Regions from separate parts of the Paenibacillus sp. SAF-068 genome, predicted to be linked through region 1. Evidence: riboswitches for the same ligand, from Rfam matches in the RefSeq annotation. Region 1 holds a riboswitch; each other region holds the start of a gene.

Region 1 (5,945 bases):
TATCAGCTTTTACAACTTTATTATTTTCATGCATTTTAACACCATGGCTGTATTTTTCCTGAGGTTGGGTAATATACGAAGGGGCTTTTACGAATTAGAACCGAAATTTTGTGTTAATACATAAAAGTTGCACTAGACAAAAATTATTGAAGGAGTACAATGTAACAATAAACATAAAAATTTAGATATATCATGCGCGGTTTGTCCCGCATCAATATTCCAAAGTCAGGTGATTATCGTATGAGTAAAAAAAATCCGTTCAACGCTCCTTCAAGAGAATCATTGTCTACTGCAGGCATGGCCCCTTCCCTTGGAGAAGCGCATAGCTCCATGAAAGTTCCGCAGAATGCTGCATGGTGGAAAAAATTTCTCGCCTTCGTTGGCCCAGGATACCTCGTTGCCGTAGGTTACATGGACCCTGGCAACTGGGCAACAGATATCGCAGGCGGCTCGCAGTTCGGGTATACCTTGTTATCCGTCATCCTGCTCTCGAACCTGATGGCCGTTGTACTTCAATCGTTGGCTGGAAAACTCGGCATCGTCACTGGACGGGATCTGGCTCAAGCCTGTCGTGAACGCTTCAGCATGCCTGTTGTCATGATGTTATGGATTCTGTGCGAACTTGCCATTGCAGCTACCGATCTGGCTGAGGTCATCGGTTCTGCCATCGCGTTAAAGCTGTTATTCAACATCCCCATGTTGTACGGTGTTATCATCACCGCAGTTGATGTACTTCTGATTCTGGTGCTGCAAAATAAAGGCTTCCGCGCCCTGGAAACTCTCGTTATTGTGCTGATGGCGACCATTGCCCTCTGCTTCGGGATTGACCTGTTCCTGGCAAAACCGGATATGGGCGGTGTTCTCCATGGTTTTGTCCCAAATGTGGAGATCCTGCAGAACCCTGCCATGCTCTATATTGCCATTGGTATTATAGGAGCAACCGTGATGCCGCATAATCTGTATCTGCATTCTTCCATTGTGCAGACGCGTCAGATCGAACAGACACCACAGGGCAAAAAAGAAGCGATTCGTTATTCGACCATGGACTCTACAATCGCGCTGACACTCGCCTTGTTCATCAATGCGGCCATCCTGATTGTATCCGCTGCTGTATTCCATAGTGCCGGCATGACACAGGTTGCCGAGATCGCAGATGCCTACCATCTGCTGACACCTCTATTGGGTACAACGGTTGCAAGTATCCTGTTCGGTGTGGCGTTGTTAGCATCAGGTCAGAATTCTACCCTTACAGGGACACTCGCTGGACAGATTGTGATGGAAGGCTTCCTGAACATTCGAATTCCAGCTTGGCTGCGCCGACTGGTCACACGTCTGATCGCCATCATCCCGGCGGTAATTGTCACAGCGATTGCAGGAGAACACGGCACAGAAGAACTGCTCATTTTGAGCCAGGTTGTGCTGTCGCTTCAATTGCCTTTTGCGGTAATTCCCCTGGTGATGTTCACGAGTGACAAAAAAAGCATGGGGGCATTCGCCAACAAATTGTGGCTCAACATCATTTCATGGGTCATTGCCTCGATTATCGTGGTGCTGAATATCTATCTGATCATTCAAACGATCCGGTTATTCTAATCACGTTCTTATTGATAAAATACTAAAAAGGCTGATCAACTCCGGTATTCGATACCAGATTGATCAGCCTTCTTTTATTAATAATCACCTAATCCTGATTCGGCACCAGTAACGGCAGGAGTTGATCCAATGAATCAACAGTCCAATCCGCACGTTCGTCCTCCGATCGGTCTGGCTGGAATCTTCCGTAACCTTGCATAATTCGAATCGTACGCATGCCCAGCTTCCGAGCAGGTATAATATCGTTATCGATCCGATCCCCGACCATGACGGCTTCCTCTGGCGTACATCCTGCCTGTTTCAGGGCCACCGCGTATAACTCCGGATCTGGCTTGGACACCCCTTCTTCAGCCGAGCAGGCCAGAACATCAACATACTTCCGCAGTCCGTAACTCTCCAGTCTCTCTTCCGTTCCGGGACTCTGATTGGCAATAATGCCAATGCGATAATACCGTGACAACTGCTGGAGAACGGAATCCGCTGAAGGAAAAGGACGTTCAAGATCTTTTTGAAACTTCAGCTTGTCCTGAATCTGTTTCTGGTGTCCCTCGTCGTCAACGAATGTGCGAATCGCCACTCTCATAGGCCATTGCTCATAACTTTGGTAACAGTTCGCGAACAGTTCGCGTACCGCCTCAATCTTTACCGGATACCCCAAAGCACAGGCTTCGCGGACGAACTGTCCGATAATATCATCAACCGGCTCCCATTCATCCACCAGCGTATCTCCAACATCAAAAAACAACCACTTTAATCCACCTACATCCGGCACGCCAATTCCTCCTTGTAAGCATAAAAAAGAAGACTCACCATCTTGCATGAGTCTCCTCAAATTTCCGTTTATCGATACATTCAATTATAACAGGCACCTTACACCTGAGCAATCACAAGCTATGGCATTAACCATTGAGGAGAAAGCCGACTTCCCCATTGAGTGAATATACAATCCGGTCTGCGCCCATGCCCCGATAGATGCCCTTTGGATGACTCTGTTCCGTAATGACGCACAGGGATTTCGATGTCCATGAACGGCAGATCTGTAAATAACGGCAAGTCAGGTTCAGGCTGTTCTCAAAAATAAACACGTTGCCCACGCTGCCCTGCGGCAAAAACCATTTTTGAGCTGCAGCCGTATTCATGCGAATGACATGCTCTACCCCGATTCTACGGAGTCTGCGCTCTTCCCCTGCACTGTTGGTTAGAACGGCAAACGGCATTTTTTTGTACATCAGCAATTTGATAAATTTGCGTCCTGCTTCATTTGGAGCAGTCACTAAGATCATCTCAGTATCCATCATTCGTTCCTCCCTTGGCGTGAAAAGACAACAAAAAAGAAGCGTGGGGGACCAAGGCCTCCCGAACGCTTCTTAAAGAATCCATGGCGAAAACACCATGAACCAGCGTACGGCTTGTTGCCTCTCCCTTTAACGCTTACGAGGTTAGCTGACGGATTCGGGCGCGAGAGTCGCCCTATTTCCGGCTGTCACCGGAAAATTCACCCCATGAATGCCTACTGTCCTGGACAGCGCATTCTGTTGGTTCCCCCGTTTCCCACTCATGACTGAATGGAAACTCAGCGATTAAAACATCGTTCGTATATCTTAAGATCAGATCGAGCGATATTATCGTTTGTTTCGTTTTTCAGGTACAATTTAGTTTAAATTGAAATTACGTTATGAATCATACACCCGTACCATGACGGTGTAAAGTCCGTACAGATCACCGAATCGACAGATTTTCGCCAATACCGATCCATAATAACGCTTACAACATGGTTATACTCTATCCATCTCTTCAAGGCTATCTAATTCTCACTCTGACGAAAGTCACTTCGCATTTCATTCACGTATTCTGCACAACTTGCCCGTTTTGGTTCTTTTAACACCATATTAGTTTTGCATTATTTAATTGCATCCAATATAATAAGAGGTATCAGATGATATCATGGAGGCGATTAGATGACAGTTTACGAATACAAAGTCAATACCCTTCGGGGCCAAGAAGTTGAAATGTCCGACTACCGTGATAAAGTGTTACTGATTGTAAATACCGCAAGCTCATGCGGACTTACCCCTCAGTTCAAAGGTCTGCAAGAACTGCAAGACAAGTTCCAAGATGCCCCGTTTGAAGTCCTTGGTTTTCCAAGCAACCAATTTGCACAGGAAAAAGGTTCTTCCGACGATATCGCCGAGTTCTGTCAGATGAATTATGGCGTAAGCTTCCCGATGTTTGAGAAAATTGATGTGAATGGCTCAAGCGCTCACCCTCTCTTCCAGCACCTTAGCAAAGAAGCACCAGGCCTGCTTGGCTCCAAAGCAATCAAATGGAATTTCACCAAATTCCTTGTGGATCAGAACGGACAGGTAATTAAGCGTTATGCTCCGAAAACAACACCTGACAAGATTGAAGAAGATATCAAGAATTTGCTGCAAAAATAGTACATTGGCCACCCGTGCCGGAAGGTAGAGCACCATTACCCCCGGGAATGGATGGCCTTTTTTCTCACCCCTGGATACCCGACTGTTCGAAAAGACACAAAAAAAGAAGCTCTCCATTAAAGGAAAGCTTCTTCTTCATCGTTCATATGATGCGGTCGAGAGGACTCGAACCTCCACGGGCATACGCCCACTACCCCCTCAAGATAGCGTGTCTGCCATTCCACCACGACCGCATGTCGTAAATAATCGGCAACAGAATTGATTATACCGGGTTCAGAAATAAAAGTAAAGTATTTTTTAAACCTTCTTTTTCAGCCAGGCATTTTCCTCAAAAAACGCATATTCTCGTCATGTTTATCCATGAACTGCATATCCTTAGATTTGATCCCCTCTTTTCCGGCTAGAGCCGATCTTGTTGATTCATTAATATGTAGTCCTTCCTTATATATAGTCCTCCCTGCACTTCGCCACACAAATAACACAATAGGTTATATAAAATGACATAAATATTAAATATCAGAATCTATTCATTAAATTCAACAGATACTATTGACAAAAAGCGGACATTTATGGGATGATAACTATCATATAATTCGGATTTTCAAACATAAAGTTAACAAAAAGGAATATAAATGTCATTTAAAATGACATTTAACGAACACAGGAGGCGAATGATTGTGAACCGTGGGAATAAGCTGCTCGATTATGTCAAACTGCTTGATTCCTCTATTCAGGTTGGAGGGTTTACCCATTCCTTCGGCATGGATATCCATATCAGGGAGGGTACCATTCGTAATGCTGAAGATCTCGAATCATTCATGCGTTGTCAGTTGCATCCCAGCATTGTTCGTCTTGAAGGCATGGCCATCAAAGGCATCTATACCGCAGCAGATCACAAGGATACATGGCGGATAGCTCTGATCGATAAACTGGTCCACGTTCAGCGAACTCCTGGAGATCTCAGAGAACAAGCTGCCGCCATGGGAAAACGATTGATCAGACTGGCACGCGCTCTGCACCCCTGGATTGATTTCAGCCAGCTCGAACAGATCTTCGCCAAATATGATTCGGTTGGCTGCCTCTCCACTGTTCACGCCTGGATTAACCATCACCTCGACATCCCGGTCGAGGAAGCGGTCCTTGGTTACCTGCATTCAGCCATGAATGCCTGCATAACCGAAGCCTCCAAAGTCATTCCCCTGAACAACGATATAACCAAAGATCTGATGGTACGCCTGGCCTCAGATCTGGAGAATGAATGGAATACCGTATGCGCCTCGGCTGCGGATGGACTGGTACAACCAACCTCGATGTCCATGAAATCATTTTTCCCCAGTTTCCATATGCTTGGAGCTGGACTTCATGCCTACAGAGCCTAATCCTCTTCCTTCTCCCCTTCATTCAGACAAACACAAAAACACGCGGCAACCTCCTTGCCGTCGTGTTTTTTGTCGTTTTATTTGTTTATTTAACGTATTTACGCCATTTAACATCACAAAATACACTTTTTTCCGTCTTTTTTAATTGTTAGATGACGGATTTACGTATATAATAAAATACACAGCTCGCATCTCTATATATTTTACACGAAGAAATGGCGACTGAATACTACATTCTAACCAGGGGTGAACCCTTTTGAACAAGAACAAGAAAAAACCAGTGACCCCGTTCGGATGGGCCATCAAACGACGGCTAACCGAACTTCAAGTGGACCAGAAGACCTTTTGCGAACAGCATGGCATCCCACCCTACCGTTTATCCAATCTCATTCACGGCACGCGTAAAGCCACCCGATTCAGACACCTGGTTGCTGACATTTTGGATATTCCAGATGAACTGAGATAAAATTTCTGCCAAGGAGGGCCCCATCCATGAGACATGTTACATCCGATCTGGAGAGGCTATCGTTCCAGT
Region 2 (5,945 bases), 2.2 Mb from region 1:
CGGAGGATATCATGCACCGGTTTCATCTCGGGATTCTTCAAGCCCTCCAGGTGAATCGGTATCCGGTTCAGATTCCGGGGAAGAAGAACAACTGACATTGGGACAATTACGTCAAAAATATGCCGATACGTTCAAAACCAATGGTCCTTCAACAAAGAAAGTTGCACTGACTTTTGATGATGTACCTGATCCACGGTTTACTCCACAGGTACTTGATGTATTGAAGAAATACAATGTCAGAGCTACATTCTTTATCGTAGGTAGTCGTGCTGAGAAGCATCCCGATCTGGTGAAACGCATCGTTAAGGAAGGGCATATGGTCGGCAATCACAGCTACAATCATCCGGAATTCAGTAAGCTGTCGATGAATGCCTTTCGCAAACAAATTTTACATACCGGGGATATAATTCGACGTCTGGCGGGATATACTCCCAAGATGATTCGTCCGCCTTATGGAGACATTAATGAGGAACAGCTGCGTTGGGCTGCCAGACAACACTATAGCATTGTGAACTGGAACGTAGACTCACTGGACTGGAAAGGCCTTTCTAAGACAGAGGTGAAAGATAACATCCTGTCTGCCGTCAAACCTGGCTCCATCGTTCTGCAACATGCAGGAGGCGGTGTAGGATCTAATCTAAACGGCACGATTGAGGCTTTGCCAGAGATTATTGAGGAATTGCGTAATCGGGGGTATGAACTGGTCACCTTGGACGAAATGCTGGGATTGCCAAAGGCCAAAGATTAGGCTGACCGTATTATAAATAAGAATATAAAAGGGTGCTGTTCAATCGCAAGTTAGCGACTGGCAGACACCCTGTTTGAATTCTTTTAATTATAATTTACTTTCTATTTCAGAATGTACAGCTCAATATCCTGAAAACCGAATGTGCTTACAGATTGCTTGCTACCCGGGATGAAGATATCAATCCGGTGCCCCTTGATTGCACCGCCCACATCACGTGCCGTGGCTACAAAAGCCTGTTTTGGCAATCCTGGATGGCTGTGACCAGTTACCAGTACTTTGGTTCCAAGTGGAATCACACTTGGATCAACTGCAATCGTACCCAGTTCAAGGTCATTCCCGAAATAATCGACAGCACCCCATCCTCCATTTTCAGACGGATCTGCAGAGTATGCCGTTGCTTTCACGTTCACAGCTTTGCTGTAATCAAATGTTTTACCCCAGGCTTGAACCACTTTGTTATCTGTGTTCACGTCCAAGCTTGCTGTCGTAACCGTTTTGGCTTGGGCCTTGCTTTCCGCCGCCGCGGCAGCTACATGGTTTGCCTTACCGGGAATTGTAATTTTCAAACCACCATAAATATTGTAAGGCGAGATGTCATTGTTTGCTTTAACTAACGTGTTGATTGCTACTCCGTATTGTTTCGATAAGGTGTAGAAGGTATCCCCCTCTTTGGCCACATGAACTGAATCGGCGTGAGCCGGAACGGCTTGAATGAGCATTGCTGTTGTCATTAATGCTACTGCTGTTTTGGCTATACGTTTCTTGTTAATCATGGTCTTCCTCCCTCATTGTGCCTGCGAAGTTAGTTGTCGGATTCGGATGAGGAGCCCACCCTATAGGTTCATCATTACAGTTGAAACGATATGTACCCCTAATTCACCCCAAGCAGTGTGCTGTAGATCTTCCCCCTGCACATTCTGCATCGTTACATCCCCCGCACTCCCTGTCCGGAAGTTTCGGCAGTGTTCAATATATCACAATTTTGTAACCTGAACTTGTAGTAATTCTTACCAAATGGTTCTAGCATGTAAGCTTATGTAAGAATACAGCAACCTTTAGAAAAGTTGGGCATTATGATTCCTTTATAATTGGTAACAGAATAGTTACTTTTTCGAATCCTGTATGTTATTATTTCATAAAAAAATAGCGCCACCGACTCGAAGTCAGTAACGCTATCGATCATTTCATTTAGAGTACTTTTGCAAGAAAATCACGTGTACGTGAATTTTTCGGTGCTCCAAACACCTCATCAGGTGTTCCCTCTTCCACAATAACCCCGCCATCCATGAACAGGATACGGTCTCCCACTTCACGTGCAAAGCCCATCTCATGTGTTACGATGACCATGGTCATCCCGCCTTCTGCAAGACGCTTCATGACATCCAGTACTTCGCCGACCATCTCAGGGTCCAGCGCCGAGGTAGGCTCGTCAAACAGCATCACATGCGGTTGCATGGCCAATGCTCTGGCAATGGCGATCCGTTGCTTCTGTCCGCCGGACAGCTGATTCGGGAATGCATCTTTTTTATCGTACAAGCCCACAGTGTTAAGCAGATCAGCAGCAATTTTCTCCGCTTCCTGAGTGGATTGTTTCTTCACTTTAATTGGAGCAATTGTAATGTTTTGCTCTACCGTTTTGTGTGGGAACAGGTTGAAATGCTGAAACACCATGCCCATTTTCTCACGAGTTGCGTTGATGTTGTGCTTCGGATCGGTGATTGACACGCCTTCAAAATCAATCTCACCCGAGGTAGGCTGTTCCAACAGGTTCAGACAACGCAAGAATGTACTTTTTCCCGAACCGGAAGGACCAATAACTACGACAACCTCACCTTTGCCAATCGTCACGTTAATGCCCTTAAGCACATTGTTATTTCCATAAGATTTGTGTAATTGTCTAACGTCTATCACTTGCACTCAACTTCCTTTCCAGTCGTCCCAGCAGCTTGGACAAAATGAATGTCATTACAAAATAAATGGCCGCTGCAATCAAAAATGGACTCAAGCCTTGGTACGTAATGTTTTTGACAACACTGGCCTGATACATAATGTCCACCATACCGATTACGGAGATAATGGAGGATTCTTTGATGATGGTTATGAATTCATTACCGATCGCTGGTAAGACAGCTTTGAAGGCTTGTGGCAAGATGATATAACGCATCGCCGCGCCTCTTCCCATACCCAATGAACGTGCTGCCTCCAACTGACCACGATCCACACCTTGAATACCTGCACGGAAAATCTCTGCCAGATAGGCACCACTATTGATTGAGAGTGTAATGATACCTGCCTGAAGAGCAGTGAAGTTAATACCAAAGCTCAGGGAAAAACCGTAGTAAATAATCATCAGTTGCACCAACATCGGTGTGCCACGGATGACTTCAACATAAGCTGTACCGATCCAACGCAGAATCGCAACATCATGCAGTCGGAACAAACAGATGATCAACCCGATAATAACCCCGAAGATAACCCCAAGTGCAGACAATAAAAGGGTGTAGCCTACACCTGTTGCATAGAAACTTTTGTACTCCCAGAATACTTGGAAAATATTTTGTGATTTGTTCGCTTTATCCGCCATCAGGAGACTGGCATCCGTCACCATCTGGTTGATTTTATCTTCACTTTTCAAGCGCTCAAGCGTTCCATTTACTGCAGCTAGCAGCTCGGTATTACCTTTACGAATCCCGATTGCAGCTTCTGCTTGCTCTTCGTCCGGGACAGCAGCAGCAAGTCCAATGATATCATCCAAATAACCGGCTGCTACGGTATCCTCAACGATTGCCGCGTCAATACGTTTCGTTTGCAGTTGAAGCACGATATCCGAGATTTTATCAAGCGCAGTAAGTTTCGCTCCCGGAATCTTCTGGCCGATCGTTTCCTGAATTGAACCTTTCTGCACGCCAATCTTTGCATTTTCGAGTTCTGCCATGGTTGGATACTTGTCTTTATCCACATTGCGAACCATAATGACTTGTTTTGATTTATAATAGGTGTCAGAAAAGTCGATACTTTTCTTCCGATCATCCGTCGGCGTCATGCCTGAAACGACCAGATCGACACGCCCGCTCTGCAATGCAGGCAGCAGGCCGTCGAAGCCCATATCCTCAATTACAAGCTCAGCGCCAAGATCTTTGGCAATCTCTTTGGCAATCTCAATATCAAAACCAACGATTTCATCTTTGCCATTAATTACTTTATGGAATTCATAGGGTGCAAAATCGGCACTTGTACCGAGCACCAGCTTTTTACTGCTTGAATTATCTGTAGATCCACTTGCAAGTGCCACAGGAACGGCAGTCGTCAGCAGAACGACAAAGGTCAACAGCATCATGGTGTAACGACTTATCAATTTCAACCTTGTTCTCTCCCCTTACAATACGTTGTATGCTTCTCATGTTGATGACTGAGTCATTATAAAGTACAATGCATGATTATGCAATGCATTTTGACATTACAAATGTTGACTTGTTTCTGAAAAAATAAAGCAAACATGATATAATTAATGAATTATTTTCATTTTTGCATAAGGAGTTCACTAATGACATCTAACAAATCACAAATTCTGACGGTTATTGATCAATATGCTTCCCGTTTTAAAGCCATTTCATCATATATCGGTGCCAACCCCGAACTGGGAAATGAAGAGTATCTCGCTTCTGCCCGTTTGAAAGAAGAACTGGTCTACCACGGTTTCACTGTAGAGGCTCCAATCCTTGGACTGGAGACAGCCTTTATCGGCACGTATTCCGCTGCCAAACCCGGCCCTACTGTTGCATTATTGTGCGAATATGATGCCTTGCTGGAGATCGGTCACGCTTGTGGTCACCATCTGATCTGCATGATGAGTCTCGGAGCTGCTGTTGGGCTGAAATCCATTCTGGATGAAGTAGGTGGAACGATTAAAGTATTTGGTACACCCGCAGAAGAGACACGTGGTGCCAAAGTACCAATGGCAGAAGCAGGCCTGTTCGATGACTGTGATATTGCCCTTATGGCACATCCGTATTATGCCTACGAAAAGTCAGGCAGCTCGCTGGCTATCGATGCTGTGCAATTTGAATTCCATGGCCGCTCTTCACATGCTGCTGCAAGCCCGCATGAAGGCATCAACGCACTTGATGCAGTCATTCAAACCTTCAACGGAATTAATGCTTTCCGGCAACAAGTGAAAAGCACCGTTCGGATCCATGGGGTAATCAACAACGGCGGTCAGGCAGCAAACATCATTCCTGACTATGCTTCTGCTCAATTTTATGTACGTGCAGCAACCCGCAAAGAACTAAATATCCTCACAGAACGTGTGATTCAAATCGCTGAGGGCTCTGCTCTGCAGACAGGTTGCAAGCTTGTGACATCCAATTATGAAACGTCGTATGACGAGATGGTTACCAATGAAGCATTCTCAGCCGCATTCAGTCAAAATCTCATGGAACTCGGCATCCCGCAGGAAGAGATTGTAAGTGGTAACGATCATGGCTCCATGGACATCGGTAACGTTTCCCTGAAATGCCCTGCAATTCACCCTTATATTCGTGTTGTGGATGAGGTTCATACCCTGCACTCCATAGGTTTCCGTGATCTTGCGCTTCAGGAACGCGCGCTGGATGGCATGATTTTGGGAGCAAAAGCACTTGCTGCAACAGCTTATGACGTCCTGAGTCGGCCAGAGTTGCAACAAACCATCCGTACCGAGTTTGAGCAAGCGATTCGCTAAGATCCACTTCAACTTGTTATATAGCGGTACCCTGACAGACTTCGATTTCAAGCTGTTCAGGGTACCTTTTTCTTTATTGACATGTGCGTATATTCAGCAAGAAGCTGGAGATGCTGTGAAAGAAACCTTGTGAAAACAATGAAAATTATTCATTTTCATTACAGGAATGTGGTTCATTTGCTGGCTAACTTGGTAAATATAACTATAAGTTCGACCAGTTTTCAGTAAAAGTGGGCTTATGAACAACCTCTATAACTTATCCTATATTCAGGAGGTGCTGTCATGCTACTCGAAGCCATGTATCATGTTCCTCGTGACAAGTGGGCTTATGCCTATAATTCGTCTACCATACATCTGCGCGTACGAACCAAACGTAATGATGTGCAATACGTGACTGCACTGACCGGAGATAAGTATAATTGGAACGGAACGTACAAGGAAATTCAACTCGAGAAGGCTGCTTCGGATAACATGTTT
Region 3 (5,945 bases), 630 kb from region 1:
CACTGTTCACACCAATGAGAATGAGAAGGGTCACCCACGTGATCCACTTACCCGCCTTGTGGCCGAATAGATGTTTGTTCAGATCTTCATAAGAGCGGGACCCTGTATCGTGAGCAATCAGCATCATTTTGGTACCTAACCAGACAAAGAGCATGGTGGATAAGCCTATGGTGACGGTGGCCCATTTGCCATACTGGGTAAAAAACTGCAAAATTTCCTGGCCTGTAGCGAAGCCGGCTCCAACAACCGTTCCGATGTATGTAAATGCGATCTGCAGCACCCGAAATGCCTGTTTCATGTGTTTCCCCTCTCAGGCCCCTGTTTAGTTTGGACATGCGGGTACCATGGTACAAGGTATGCTTGACCCACGAAAGTCATGACAATCGATCATGAGCTATGGCTTGAATTGTCTCTCAAGGACAGCACCCAGGCAATTTCGCTTGAACTTATAGATAGATATATGATACTTTTACCTCATAGGATAGGCTTGGGAGGTCAAATCATGGAATTATTGAAACAACGAATTTTACAAGAAGGTGTAGTCATCTCGGAACAAGTTTTGAAGCTGGATGGTCTGTTGAACCACCAGATTGATCCTGCGTTAACGATGGAGATGGGACGCGAGTTCGCTGCCCGTTTTCGTGAAAGTGGAGTGACTCGGGTAATCACGGTAGAATCCTCAGGAATTCCGGTTGCGTTTGCCGCAGCTTATGAACTTGGGGTGCCACTTGTGTTCGCCCGTCGCAAAAAAACACTTCTGGCTGATCCTGATGCTTACTGTGAACGTGTGCCTTCCTTTACCAAAGGAATTGTAACGGACATTATGGTATCTCGCGAGTTCATTCATGAGAATGACCGTATTTTGTTCATTGATGATATTATTGCCAATGGAGATGCCGCTCGTGGCGTCATCAAAATAATTGAGCGTTCCGGTGCCGAACTTGTTGGATTCGGCGTTGTGGTCGAGAAAAGTTTTCAGGCAGGGGCAAGAACGATTCGTGAACAGGGCATACCGGTTGAAGCCTTGGTACGCATTCGTTCTCTGAATGATGGAACAGTACAATTTGACGATAACGAAATGTGACATTTTAAAGGAATAGGGCCTATTTTTTGAACTATGCCTTTGCATGACCGCGGATTTCATTTATAATGGGGTTATGTTAGGGAGAGGAGGCAACACCATGGGGAACCAACCGGCAACAGAACAATTCTTTAATGATAAGCTGGCGGAATCGAAAGTTCATTTTGAACGTGCCCTGGATTGTAAACATACGGAATTCGATGACCTTTATCCCTATATGATTGAACATCCTCAATTTTTCTGGTACAAACGCTACGTTGCCTGGTCAGAATTACTGACGATTGTAGGCTTATGCGAAGAGTTGTCCTTCTCTTGGAAAGAACAATTTACACCGCATCAAGTGGAGTACCTTGAAGAACGTGTGATGTCCGCCAAAGTGCTTGATTTTTGGTTCGAGAAGAACGACAGCAAAGAGCACGCGCAGCGGTAACTTTCAGTCGGGACATAATTTCGAATGACATGACAGTCCAATACAGTCACGTGAGACCTAAATGACTTTTCATTTAGGTCTCTTTTTGTAAATAAATTTGGAATATAGGAGCCATGCGCATGATTAGTGATACAGAATTGGACGCCCTGCGTCTGTCAGGTGAGAAAGTCAGAGTAGTACGGGACGAGCTGGAATCGAACGATGTAACCGGAATTGTTGTTGCCTGGGATGGGGAGCAAGTACTTATCCGTCGTCAGAATCGACGTGTCGTCAAGTTGGATCGTGGTTACCGATATCAGTTGTTCAGCGAACCGCGCCAGAGCCCACTTGGTGAGTAAAAGCCTAGCACTATGGCTGAACCATGAGACGTTTAATTGTTTGGAATTACCATGATTACTTGGCATAATTGACTCACTCAGGAGAGAAGATAGGTACAGTGAGGAAGAACTGTAACTATAGCCGAGAGGGTGTGCTGCAAGCCATGACATTGATGAATGATAAAGTTCATGCCTACAAGGATCAGATTGGAGCATTAAGCGATGTGCTGCCAGGTGTGGTCAAGTCGTATCATGAGTTTACGGGAGAATGTTTTCAACCTGGTGTGATTGATGCCAAGACAAAACAGCTGATTGCGCTCGGCATTGGATTGTTCGCCAACAATGAGGTATGTACCTTCTACCATGTAGAAGAAGCCCGTGCCAAGGGTGCTACTGATCAGGAGATCATGGAGACCGTTGCCGTGGCCGGAGCTGTAGGAGGCGGACATGCCCTGTCTCAGGGCGCGATGCGAGTACAGAAGGCGCTGCATTAAGTGCACATGGGGGTAGTCCAAGGACTGTTCGCATAAATGGGAAGCAAACAAAAGAGGAGGTTCCGGGTTAATCCGGAGCCTCCTCTTATTAATTTTGCCTACATTTTACCCAACATTTTATCATACATAAACTGTCCAGTTACCCGACGTGCTGTCACGTAACGATCATTGAAGTAAGGGTTGGTCATTTTAGTGATGCTGACACCTTTGCTGCTGGAGGCGTGAGCAAATTGTCCGCCGCCGATATATACACCTGTATGTGAAATGCCTTTGCCCGTCGTATTGAAGAACACCAGATCACCTGTACGAATGTTGCTTTTCGATACAGGAGTACCTGCTTTGGCTTGCTGCTGGGAAGTACGTGGCAATTCAATACTATATTTGTTGAAGAGATATCTCATAAAACCAGAACAATCGAAGCCGGCTACAGTCGTGCCACCCCATTTGTAAGGTATACCTGTCATGTTGTTCACTACGGAGTTGATACTGCTAGCCTCTGTGCTTGTTGCCCCGGATGTAAATAGTACAGCTGCTCCAAAAATGGAGATAATCAGTTTTTTCAAAATCAATGTTCTCCCTTCGATGCCTACGGAGTTAGCTAAGGGTTCGGTAGAAGGTTCCCTATATTTCCTATGTATAAGAATAATTCACCCAAAATGGTTCCCCCGTTTTCAAACATGAAACTCGGCAAATGAATAATTAAGTTTTTGTAACTATTTGAAACTATATTGCATAAATGCGTAATTGTCAAACCCATTTAAAGCCCTTCTTAGTGCCCCAATGTTATCGGAATTACGGTTTTTATATGCAAGAAGCGATTAAGTTTGGGTATCATTCATGACAAAAACGTCATTATTGATTCGTTTAGAACGAATTTGGATAAATAAATAGGTTTGTCATGAGTTGAAAGAACTATTCCGTTATGTAGAATTAAAGAGATTATATTGATTAAGTTGCATATATTGACAAAAATATATTTTTTGCATATTATCTCAGTATCCAAACCACATATTGGATGAAAATAGATCTATTTTGTTATACATCTAAATTAGGGAGGTTAGGAACTGGCCTTATAGGCAAGGTTGAATTCTGGGTTTTATCAAAATGAACATGGGAGAGTGTTACATTTGAAAGCGAAGAAAATAATTACTTTTGTTCTGGCATGCACGATGGTATTCTCAACAGTTGGAATGGCAGTTCTTCCTGTAGGGACGGTATCTGCTGCGGATGCATCGGGTACAACAGCGAGTATTTCTGATATTTTGAAGAACCAGCTGCCGAATGGAGGTTGGAGAAAAGATTATAAACAAACCAGCGGAGAGTGGGCGAAGTCCACGATAGACAATAAGGCTACATACTCAGAAATTAGAAGATTGGCGAAAGAATTTAAAAAGACAAATGATCCTCGTTACTCCGCAGCTGCAATCAAAGGAATTAACTTTTTGATCAATATGCAGTATTCGAACGGCGGATGGCCACAAGTCTATCAAAGCTCCGGATATCACAAACATATCACTTACAATGATGATGCCATGATCAACGTAATGTACATGCTGGATGAAGTAGCAACGCGTAAAGGCGATTTCTCATTTATCGACAGCACACTTGCCAATCGAAGTAAAAATTCAGTTGCTAAGGGCGTAGATGCGATCCTGAATACACAGGTCATTTCAGGCGGTAAGCTGACAGCATGGGGACAACAACATGACTCCAGTTCCCTTAAACCGGCAAGCGCAAGAATCTATGAAGTACCATCGCTGACAGCTGGAGAGAGTGTAACGATTGTTAAATTTCTCAAAACGAGACCTGCCAACGCGAAAATTACCGCATCCATTAAAGGAGCAGAGCAATGGTTTAACAAGGTGAAAATTACGGGTTACAGGTATGAAAGAGCAAATGGAGATAGCAAAATTATCGCTGACTCCAAAGCGGCACCGATTTGGGCACGCTTCTATGAGATCGGAACGGATAAACCCATCTTTATTGGTCGTGATGGGGTAGTCAAATACAAATTAAGTGATATTGATAAAGAAAGAAGAGGCGGTTACGCATGGTATGGCAACTGGCCTTCCAAGCTGTAATTTGTATGATCCCTTCGTTTTAACGAACCAAACAATGAGCTGTTAAAGGTAAATCCCGAATCGACATAAATGTCTGGTTCGGGATTTTATGTTATTATTTTCAGTGTTGACATGATAGATTCCGCATGATATATTATTTCTTGTCGCCGAGATTAAAGAAGATACAATATGCGGTCGTGGCGGAATTGGCAGACGCGCACGGTTCAGGTCCGTGTGGGCTAACCCCCCGTGGAGGTTCGAGTCCTCTCGACCGCATCTAATAAAAAGACGCCTCAAGCTAACGCTTGAGGCGTTTTTTTTGTTTGCATTTTTGATATTTATTGTGCTGCGGTAACATTAATGCTGTCAACATTCGGTCCTTCTGTTCCCGTCGTAACAACTTTCAAGGTATTGGTCCCCGTGTTCATGGGGACCTGAATTGTTTTTTCAATCCATGTGGACCAGCTTCCCGTTGCCGGAAAGGGCTCGTTGCTGATGACTTTGGTTCCGTTAACAAAAATGTCGAGGTTACGGGTTCCGCTTTCCAGCGCATAACGAAACTTTACGTTTTTGGTGCCTGTAATCGTGTTGTTAATAGCGTTCCATTGAATGGCTGAACCAGTCATTGCATTGAAGTTGACATACCCGGAACCAGTGTAACCAGGATAGATCGTTTCAATGGCAGCTTCCGTAAGTGTCGTTCCGGTCTCTGCTTCATACGTAGTGCCACTGCCTGTATTTCCGCCGTTATTCCCGCCAGTAATATTGGCAACAAATGTTGTTACGCTCTGAGCCGGGAGTTGTGCCGTAAAGGCTCCATTGGATACGGTAAGCGAGGCCCCGCTTGCCAGGTTGCGACTGCTGTCCGTAACCCATGAGGACACCGTGGAGGCATTACCATTCTGCAGAACGAATTTTTGGCTTGTGGCTGAAGTTCCACGGTTAATTGCTACGACAACGACCTTGTTATCCCCTTTGTAGGCAGAAACAAATGTGTTTGTATCCGGGTTTTTGGTTGCATCCACTCTGAGATAGCCAGGACGTACAAATTTGGAGAAGTGGGCCATGTTATACCCGCGTTTGCTTATAGTACCGTCCTCTTTCATCGGACCATACTGTCTGCGGATGTACCACCACACATAAGCTTGGAAATCACCTTCTACCATGGCATTGTGCATGTGATAGGAAACGTCCAGTGCTTCAGGCCAGCGGTCTGCTGAATTGTTATCACTGTTCGGAACGTATACCTCAGTCATCCACAGTTCTTTACCAGCTCCTTTTTGCTTAAAGAGAGGGTACGCAAAATTCGAAATCTGGGTTCCGTACGTGTGTGCTCCCAGAATGTCCATGTTGGCAAGGGCCTGCGGATCATTCAGGATTGGGTCGGATATGTTCTTTAAGTATTGGAAGGATTCAGGCGCCATGACTTTGGTACCTTGAATGGAACCGGCATTTTCCTTCATGAATCGAAGGATCTCTTGTGGAGTCCACCAGGTCCAGTCATGGGCATAATCCGGTTCATTCTGCACAGAAATGGCATACAGATCTACACCGTTATTTTTC
Region 4 (5,945 bases), on a different contig from region 1:
ATGCGCCTGTCTTGTCTTGGCGCTTTGCGGTTCGTAGGGAACCTGTATCAAATCGTCCACCGGGGAATCGGCAAGCAGCCGGAACTCAGTCCCTTTAATGACCGCAGCATCCAACTGGAGGCCTTCCACCCGAAAAGTCACATCGCCGCCGTATGACTTCCGAACGACCAAGTCTCCGATATTCATCAACGTAATCACCTCTACCCCATCGTATGGGCAGAGACCCGGTTTGGTTCATTCAAATTTTACAGCGCTACACGCACCCCTGCTTCCCACATGACGGTGCTGAGTGTAGCATACTCTTGCAGACTTAACGTCTCTCCGCGTCGGGATGGTTGGATACCTGCCTGCTCCAGCAGAATGTCTGCCTGGTCCCGGTTCTCCTTCGTGAAGAAACGTGCCTTCAGGTTATTCGAGATTGTTTTTCTCCGCTGGGCAAAAGAAGCCTGTACCACTTCAAAGTAGTGTGCTTCATCCGGGATCTCCACTGGTGGTTGCTCACGCACCTTCAGCTTAATGACCGCTGATTCCACATTAGGTTGGGGAATGAAGACCGTAGGTGGCACAATACACACAAGCTCCGGCATACTGTAGTACTGAACTGCGATGCTCAGACTGCCATAGTCTTTTGATCCCGGTGCAGCAGCCATACGTTCAGCCACTTCTTTTTGGATCATGACCACAATGCTATCCACTGGCAACTTCTCTTCCAGCAGTTTCATCATAATGGGAGTTGTTACATAATAGGGCAGATTCGCCACGACACTGACTTTATCCACGGATGCAAAATCAGTATTAAACAACTCCGCCAGATCAAGCTTCAACACATCTCCATGATGAACACGTACATTCGGATAAGGCTGCATCACTTCTCCGAGGATGGGGATCAAGCGCTGATCAATCTCTACGGCTGTGACAGGGCCTGCTACCCGAGCGAGTCTTTCGGTAAGAGCCCCAATGCCTGGTCCGATCTCTAACGCACCTTTGGACTCGTCCAAGTCGGCTGCATTCACGATTTTGTTCAGTATATTTTGATCGATCAAAAAGTTCTGACCTAGACTTTTCTTAAATGAGAATCCGTGTCTTTGAATAATTTCTTTAGTTCGCTTGGGCGTTGCAATTTCTATCGTCTCTTCCATATCCTTCATATGCTCACAATCCTTCACGTTCAATTTGCGCTAATGCTGTAGAGAACTCTTCCCGTGTAATCTGAAATACACTGAGACGTTTGTGGAACTGCTTACCGTTACAATATCCGATGCCCAGCAGATTGCCCATCTCCATGCGACGTGCAGCAGCCTGCGGATGCACAATAAGTCCTGCCGCGATCAGGTCCTCCCAATCGATCAGGCTCGGAGCACCTTCGTATGAAGTATGTACGCGTGCCAGAGCATGACGGATCGCCTCCGGTGAGGCATTCTCCACCCCAATATCCCCTTTGCGTGTTGCATCGGCTTCCGGAATGAAAGCATGTTTGCAGCCAGGCACCTTATTCGCAATGATTTTACGAATGCGTTCGCCGGCATGATCCGGATCTGTCAGTACGATGACTCCCCGTCTCTCCTGAGCAAGCGCTATCCGCTTCAGAATACGTTGGTTGATGGCTGATCCACCTGTTTCTATTGTATCGGCTTCCACGGCCCGACGGATGGCTACCGTATCATCACGGCCCTCCACCACAATGACTTCTTTTATCATGTTCCATTTCTTCCTTTCTAACGCAAAAAGAAGAGGAATATCCTCTTCTCTGCCAAACGGCGGGGGAGACTGAATTCAGACCCCTCCGCCGCATATTCCGCATGAATCATTCATGCAACTATTTTATAGCATTCCCATTTCAAAGTAAAACGATTTTAGTTCGCTTCCGGCTTCACCGGACCGATCACGTAGACCGTCTTGCCTTTCTTGCGTCCAAAATTCAGGGCATGCTTCACACTGTCATAATATACATCAATTTTGTTGCCTTTAATGGCACCGCCTGTATCTTCCGCACGTCGGAAGCCCAGACCTTCGATATATACCCACCAGCCAATTGGAATGACTTTGGGATCAACCGCGATGGTGCGCCCTTCCGTTACACGAGTACCGGAAGCTGTTTTAGTGCCAATGCCAGGCTCTTCGGAAGAGTAGGCAGTCATGGATACATTTTTAAGTACTTTGGAGTATTTAAAAGAAGTCCCGGATACGGTAATCACTTTGCTGCCCGAGGCAGATGTTTTCTTCGAGTTCGTTGTTGTAGCCTTTTTGGTTGTTGAAGTTTGTGCCGATACGGTCTGAATCTCAGGTTTTTTCACGACCGGTTTTGCTTTGGTGCCGACAGCGATCACTTTATCTACACGATTATTCGCGACGGATTTGCCGACCATTTTTTTGGAGACCAATTCTCCATCCTGAAATACCTTTTCGATGTGCTGTACAAGTGTACCTTCTTTGCCGTTTACAACGACACGGTTATCCCCTTTGTACAAGCTGGGGTCAGCCGTTTTAATTACTTTGTAAGCGATCGGTTGTTCTACATCCACTGTACGCTTTGTTACGCGCACTACACGGATCTTCATATCCGCTTTGATAGCAGTTCCAAGCGCCGGATACACTTTATCATTACTCTCAACTTGAATACCTGATTTTTGAATTGCATCTTCTACCGATGAATCCGTTGTATACAGAGTCTTGGTGTCTCCGTCTGCCGTAATGTTGACTGGAACGGCCCGCTCAATAACGATTCGGTCTCCATCTGTAATTGCCCCGTTCATGGACATGGATACCTTGTCGTGAGGGCTGACTGTGATCGACTGCTCCTCCAGCATTTCCTGAAGCATTCCTGTACGAGTCTCTACCACCTGAGCTTTGCCATCAATAACCAGTGAAATTTGTTTCCCGGCCTGACCGTAAACGACTAACAAGATCATGATTGTAAGCGCAATTGAGAAAATCGCGATCAATGCCATTTGACGCATGTTCTCATGCTTCCACCGCAACGCGAAAGACTTACTGGATGATCGTGACTCATGGGTCTCTTCTGGTTGGAATGTGCCCACTTCTCCGTCCTCCTTCATAGCCTCGCCGTCTAAAGTAATGCATGATGTCTTTGACGTGACTATACCAAATTTTCTACAGAACACAGATTGGACCAACATAATCCGGTTCTGCACCATGAATCAATCTTCGCAACATGATGTCATCCTCCTGAATACCTACCGTATGATGACAACATTTCTTTTATTCAAAAACAAAAAAGCCAAAGAAAGAGTGTAAGAGGAACTCTTTCGTGGCTTCCGAATGATTTTGAATATCGGAAATTCATGCACGAGGTTGCCTCTCTTTTTCCGCTTGCGAGGTTAGCTGTCGGGTTCGGGCGAAAGAGAGCCGCCCTATCTTAGGTCACCCGCTCATGGCGGATGCCCTTGAATTCACCCCGAGACCCAAAGAAGAAATCAAATACGGCTTCGCAGTTCCATACGCTGCTTTTGGGTCAGCGAACGTTGCGCATCGGCCAGATTCACCGATGTTTAAGCCCTATTGGTTCCCCCGCTCTCCGTTAACGGAGACTCAGCGAGACTGATTCATGAAAGTAATGTTGTTTCATCGGAAAGTGTCCCTTTGTTCATCCCCCGAACATCTGTCCAATTTTCCGCACAACAATTCACTGAAAAGATGATATCCTGTTTTGATGCATGTTGTAAAGCGTTGATCAAGTACGTTTTTCTGAATATTTGGTTAAAATATTGTAATATTCTTGATTTATTTGGATCAAAGGGCAAATTAACTCCGCTTACCTGCCTTTTTCACCTCATTTACTCGTTTTTTTAACGAATTCCAAATCGTTCCATGGCATTTTTGGTGGTTATTGCAGCAATTTCCTCGACTGAAATGCCTTTAATTTCCGCAGCTGCCTCTGCAACCAGACGTACATGCGCTGTCTCATTTCGTTTCCCACGATAAGGGTGAGGTGTCAAATATGGAGCATCTGTTTCAATGAAAAACCGGTCCATCGGAACCTTCGCGAGCACCTCTTTGGGCTGCTTTGCATTTTTGAATGTAATTGGTCCTCCGAAGGAGAGATGGAAGCCCATATCTAGACAACTCTTCGCTGTTTCCCAGCTGCCCGAGAACGAATGCATCACACCACCAACTTCACTCGCCTTTTCTTCACGCAAAATTCTTATGATATCCTCATGTGCATCCCGATTATGGATGACAATCGGCATGTTCACTTCACGTGCCAAAGCAATTTGTTGTCGTAATACGCGATGCTGTACTTCCTTCGGTGAAGTATCCCAGTGATAATCCAATCCAATCTCACCGATAGCAACCACTTTTTCATGCTTGCATAAAGATGCAATCCATTCCAGATCGCCCTCCTGCATTGTAATCGCATCGACGGGATGCCACCCTACAGCTGCATAGATAAAGTCATATGTCTCAGCAAGTTTCATTGTCGTTGGAATCGTCTCCCGGTTAAAGCCAATGTTGATCATGCGACCAACTCCCGCATCAACAGCACGCTGAATCATGTCCTCGCGGTCCTCGTCGAATTGTGGTGCATCCAGATGTGTATGTGTGTCGAACAGCATCATGTTTGTATCTCCCTTCATGTCGAAATAACGACTATCTTCTGTTGAAAGTTAAATTTGTAAAATTCAATAATTCATTGACTCCTATATAAAACATTTTGGGTAATCTGTGCATTACATTATTTCGTTTGTTTCTTCACAACTACAATATATAGAAGAAATACGAATATTCTGATCTATATATTGCTGATTGTGCCCGTTCTGCCTGCTTTCATTTACAAAATTATGTCGATCTACATATACGCCCCATTAAAGCAGATTACTGTATCATGAAAAATAGCTCTTTTAGAAAGTCTTTTGATCTCGAAATTCTTCATTGGATTATACCCACATGATTACAAGAAATAGGGGCGTATATGTGACGGTAATTCATGAATAATCGCATCCACCTTGTTTTGCGGGTAATACAAATGATGTTTCCCTCGATGAAGCCCGCTGATGGAACGGACAATGTCTGATACTTCTGACAACTCACGTAAATTGTCCTGTCGATCCAGAAGAAGAATCTGCTTATCGGTGGATTCATCCGGACGAAACACATCATACGGATTATCTGAAGGAAAATCAATTTCAAGATCATATTCGGGATCAAGGCCTGCCTGTACAAAAGCTTCCCGAATCTCTTCCATCATTGTCAAGTCGACCTGTTCAAGCTCTACATACTTATATAACTTGCGATCCATAAAACGTTCGCATAACTCACTCAGAACAGTATCGTCCTCCTTGCGCCACTGCGTAAATGCCGTCTGAATTAATGCTTCATCCAACTGCAAATATTCATCTACAGATAATTCTCCTGCAAATAATTGAGGGAGTGGATCAATCATGAAGCGAAATTGAAAACCATGCTGTATGAGTATTTTCGCTCGCTTGAATATTTGCCGCAATATAATTTCAGAACTACGAGTTACCGGATGGAAATAAATCTGCCAATACATCTGATACCTAGACATGAGGTAGTCCTCCACAGCATGCATGCCTGATTCCTTGACTACAATTCGTCCATGATAGGGACGCAGCATCCGAAGGATACGATCAAGGTCAATCGTGCCGTAATTTACACCTGTAAAATAAGCATCCCTGAGCAAATAGTCCATTCGGTCTGCATCAAGCGGACTGGTCACCAAGTTCACCACAATCGGTTTTTCATATGTTTTTTGAATGACAGACGCGACTTTCTCAGGAAAATCAGGAGCATACCGTCTTAAGATCGCCCCTACTTCGGTATCACCTGTAATAATGCGACAAGTCCAATCCTCGTGATTCATGTCAAAAGCTTCTTCGATGGAGTGAGAGAATGGCCCATGCCCGAGATCATGAAGCAGAGCTGCGCACAGAGCTACAATCTTTTCTTCCTTCGGCCAATCCGAA

The links. Region 1 has a riboswitch for cyclic di-AMP ahead of ACTHPG_RS02440 (hypothetical protein). Riboswitches for the same ligand answer to the same signal wherever they lie in the genome.
Region 2: it holds a riboswitch for cyclic di-AMP, as region 1 does, so the genes downstream of both, ACTHPG_RS11845 (3D domain-containing protein) here and ACTHPG_RS02440 (hypothetical protein) in region 1, are expected to answer to the same signal.
Region 3: it holds a riboswitch for cyclic di-AMP, as region 1 does, so the genes downstream of both, ACTHPG_RS05485 (C40 family peptidase) here and ACTHPG_RS02440 (hypothetical protein) in region 1, are expected to answer to the same signal.
Region 4: it holds a riboswitch for cyclic di-AMP, as region 1 does, so the genes downstream of both, ACTHPG_RS27230 (ubiquitin-like domain-containing protein) here and ACTHPG_RS02440 (hypothetical protein) in region 1, are expected to answer to the same signal.

The regions. Positions count from the first base shown of each region.
Region 1 is NZ_JBQCJX010000001.1:583,375-589,319, reverse strand. It holds gene ACTHPG_RS02450 (Nramp family divalent metal transporter) at 298-1,593, shown strand; gene ACTHPG_RS02445 (HAD family hydrolase) at 1,682-2,365, opposite strand; gene ACTHPG_RS02440 (hypothetical protein) at 2,493-2,891, opposite strand; cyclic di-AMP (ydaO/yuaA leader) riboswitch at 3,007-3,182, opposite strand; gene ACTHPG_RS02435 (glutathione peroxidase) at 3,552-4,031, shown strand; tRNA gene ACTHPG_RS02430 (tRNA-Leu) at 4,182-4,264, opposite strand; gene ACTHPG_RS02425 (urease accessory protein UreF) at 4,709-5,410, shown strand; gene ACTHPG_RS02420 (XRE family transcriptional regulator) at 5,667-5,876, shown strand; gene ACTHPG_RS02415 (hypothetical protein) at 5,903-5,945, shown strand, end outside.
Region 2 is NZ_JBQCJX010000001.1:2,752,242-2,758,186, forward strand. It holds gene ACTHPG_RS11840 (polysaccharide deacetylase family protein) at 1-748, shown strand, start outside; gene ACTHPG_RS11845 (3D domain-containing protein) at 850-1,521, opposite strand; cyclic di-AMP (ydaO/yuaA leader) riboswitch at 1,524-1,720, opposite strand; gene ACTHPG_RS11850 (amino acid ABC transporter ATP-binding protein) at 1,937-2,659, opposite strand; gene ACTHPG_RS11855 (ABC transporter substrate-binding protein/permease) at 2,646-4,109, opposite strand; gene ACTHPG_RS11860 (M20 family metallopeptidase) at 4,293-5,468, shown strand; gene ACTHPG_RS11865 (alpha-glycosidase) at 5,751-5,945, shown strand, end outside.
Region 3 is NZ_JBQCJX010000001.1:1,217,747-1,223,691, forward strand. It holds gene ACTHPG_RS05460 (YkvI family membrane protein) at 1-298, opposite strand, end outside; gene ACTHPG_RS05465 (xanthine phosphoribosyltransferase) at 503-1,084, shown strand; gene ACTHPG_RS05470 (hypothetical protein) at 1,182-1,511, shown strand; gene ACTHPG_RS05475 (hypothetical protein) at 1,631-1,849, shown strand; gene ACTHPG_RS05480 (carboxymuconolactone decarboxylase family protein) at 1,993-2,322, shown strand; gene ACTHPG_RS05485 (C40 family peptidase) at 2,421-2,885, opposite strand; cyclic di-AMP (ydaO/yuaA leader) riboswitch at 2,891-3,022, opposite strand; gene pelA (pectate lyase) at 3,441-4,403, shown strand; tRNA gene ACTHPG_RS05495 (tRNA-Leu) at 4,574-4,658, shown strand; gene ACTHPG_RS05500 (carbohydrate-binding protein) at 4,721-5,945, opposite strand, start outside.
Region 4 is NZ_JBQCJX010000010.1:49,041-54,985, forward strand. It holds gene yabG (sporulation peptidase YabG) at 1-186, opposite strand, end outside; gene rsmA (16S rRNA (adenine(1518)-N(6)/adenine(1519)-N(6))-dimethyltransferase RsmA) at 246-1,148, opposite strand; gene rnmV (ribonuclease M5) at 1,153-1,698, opposite strand; gene ACTHPG_RS27230 (ubiquitin-like domain-containing protein) at 1,854-3,038, opposite strand; cyclic di-AMP (ydaO/yuaA leader) riboswitch at 3,312-3,565, opposite strand; gene ACTHPG_RS27235 (TatD family hydrolase) at 3,807-4,577, opposite strand; gene ACTHPG_RS27240 (HD domain-containing protein) at 4,910-5,945, opposite strand, start outside.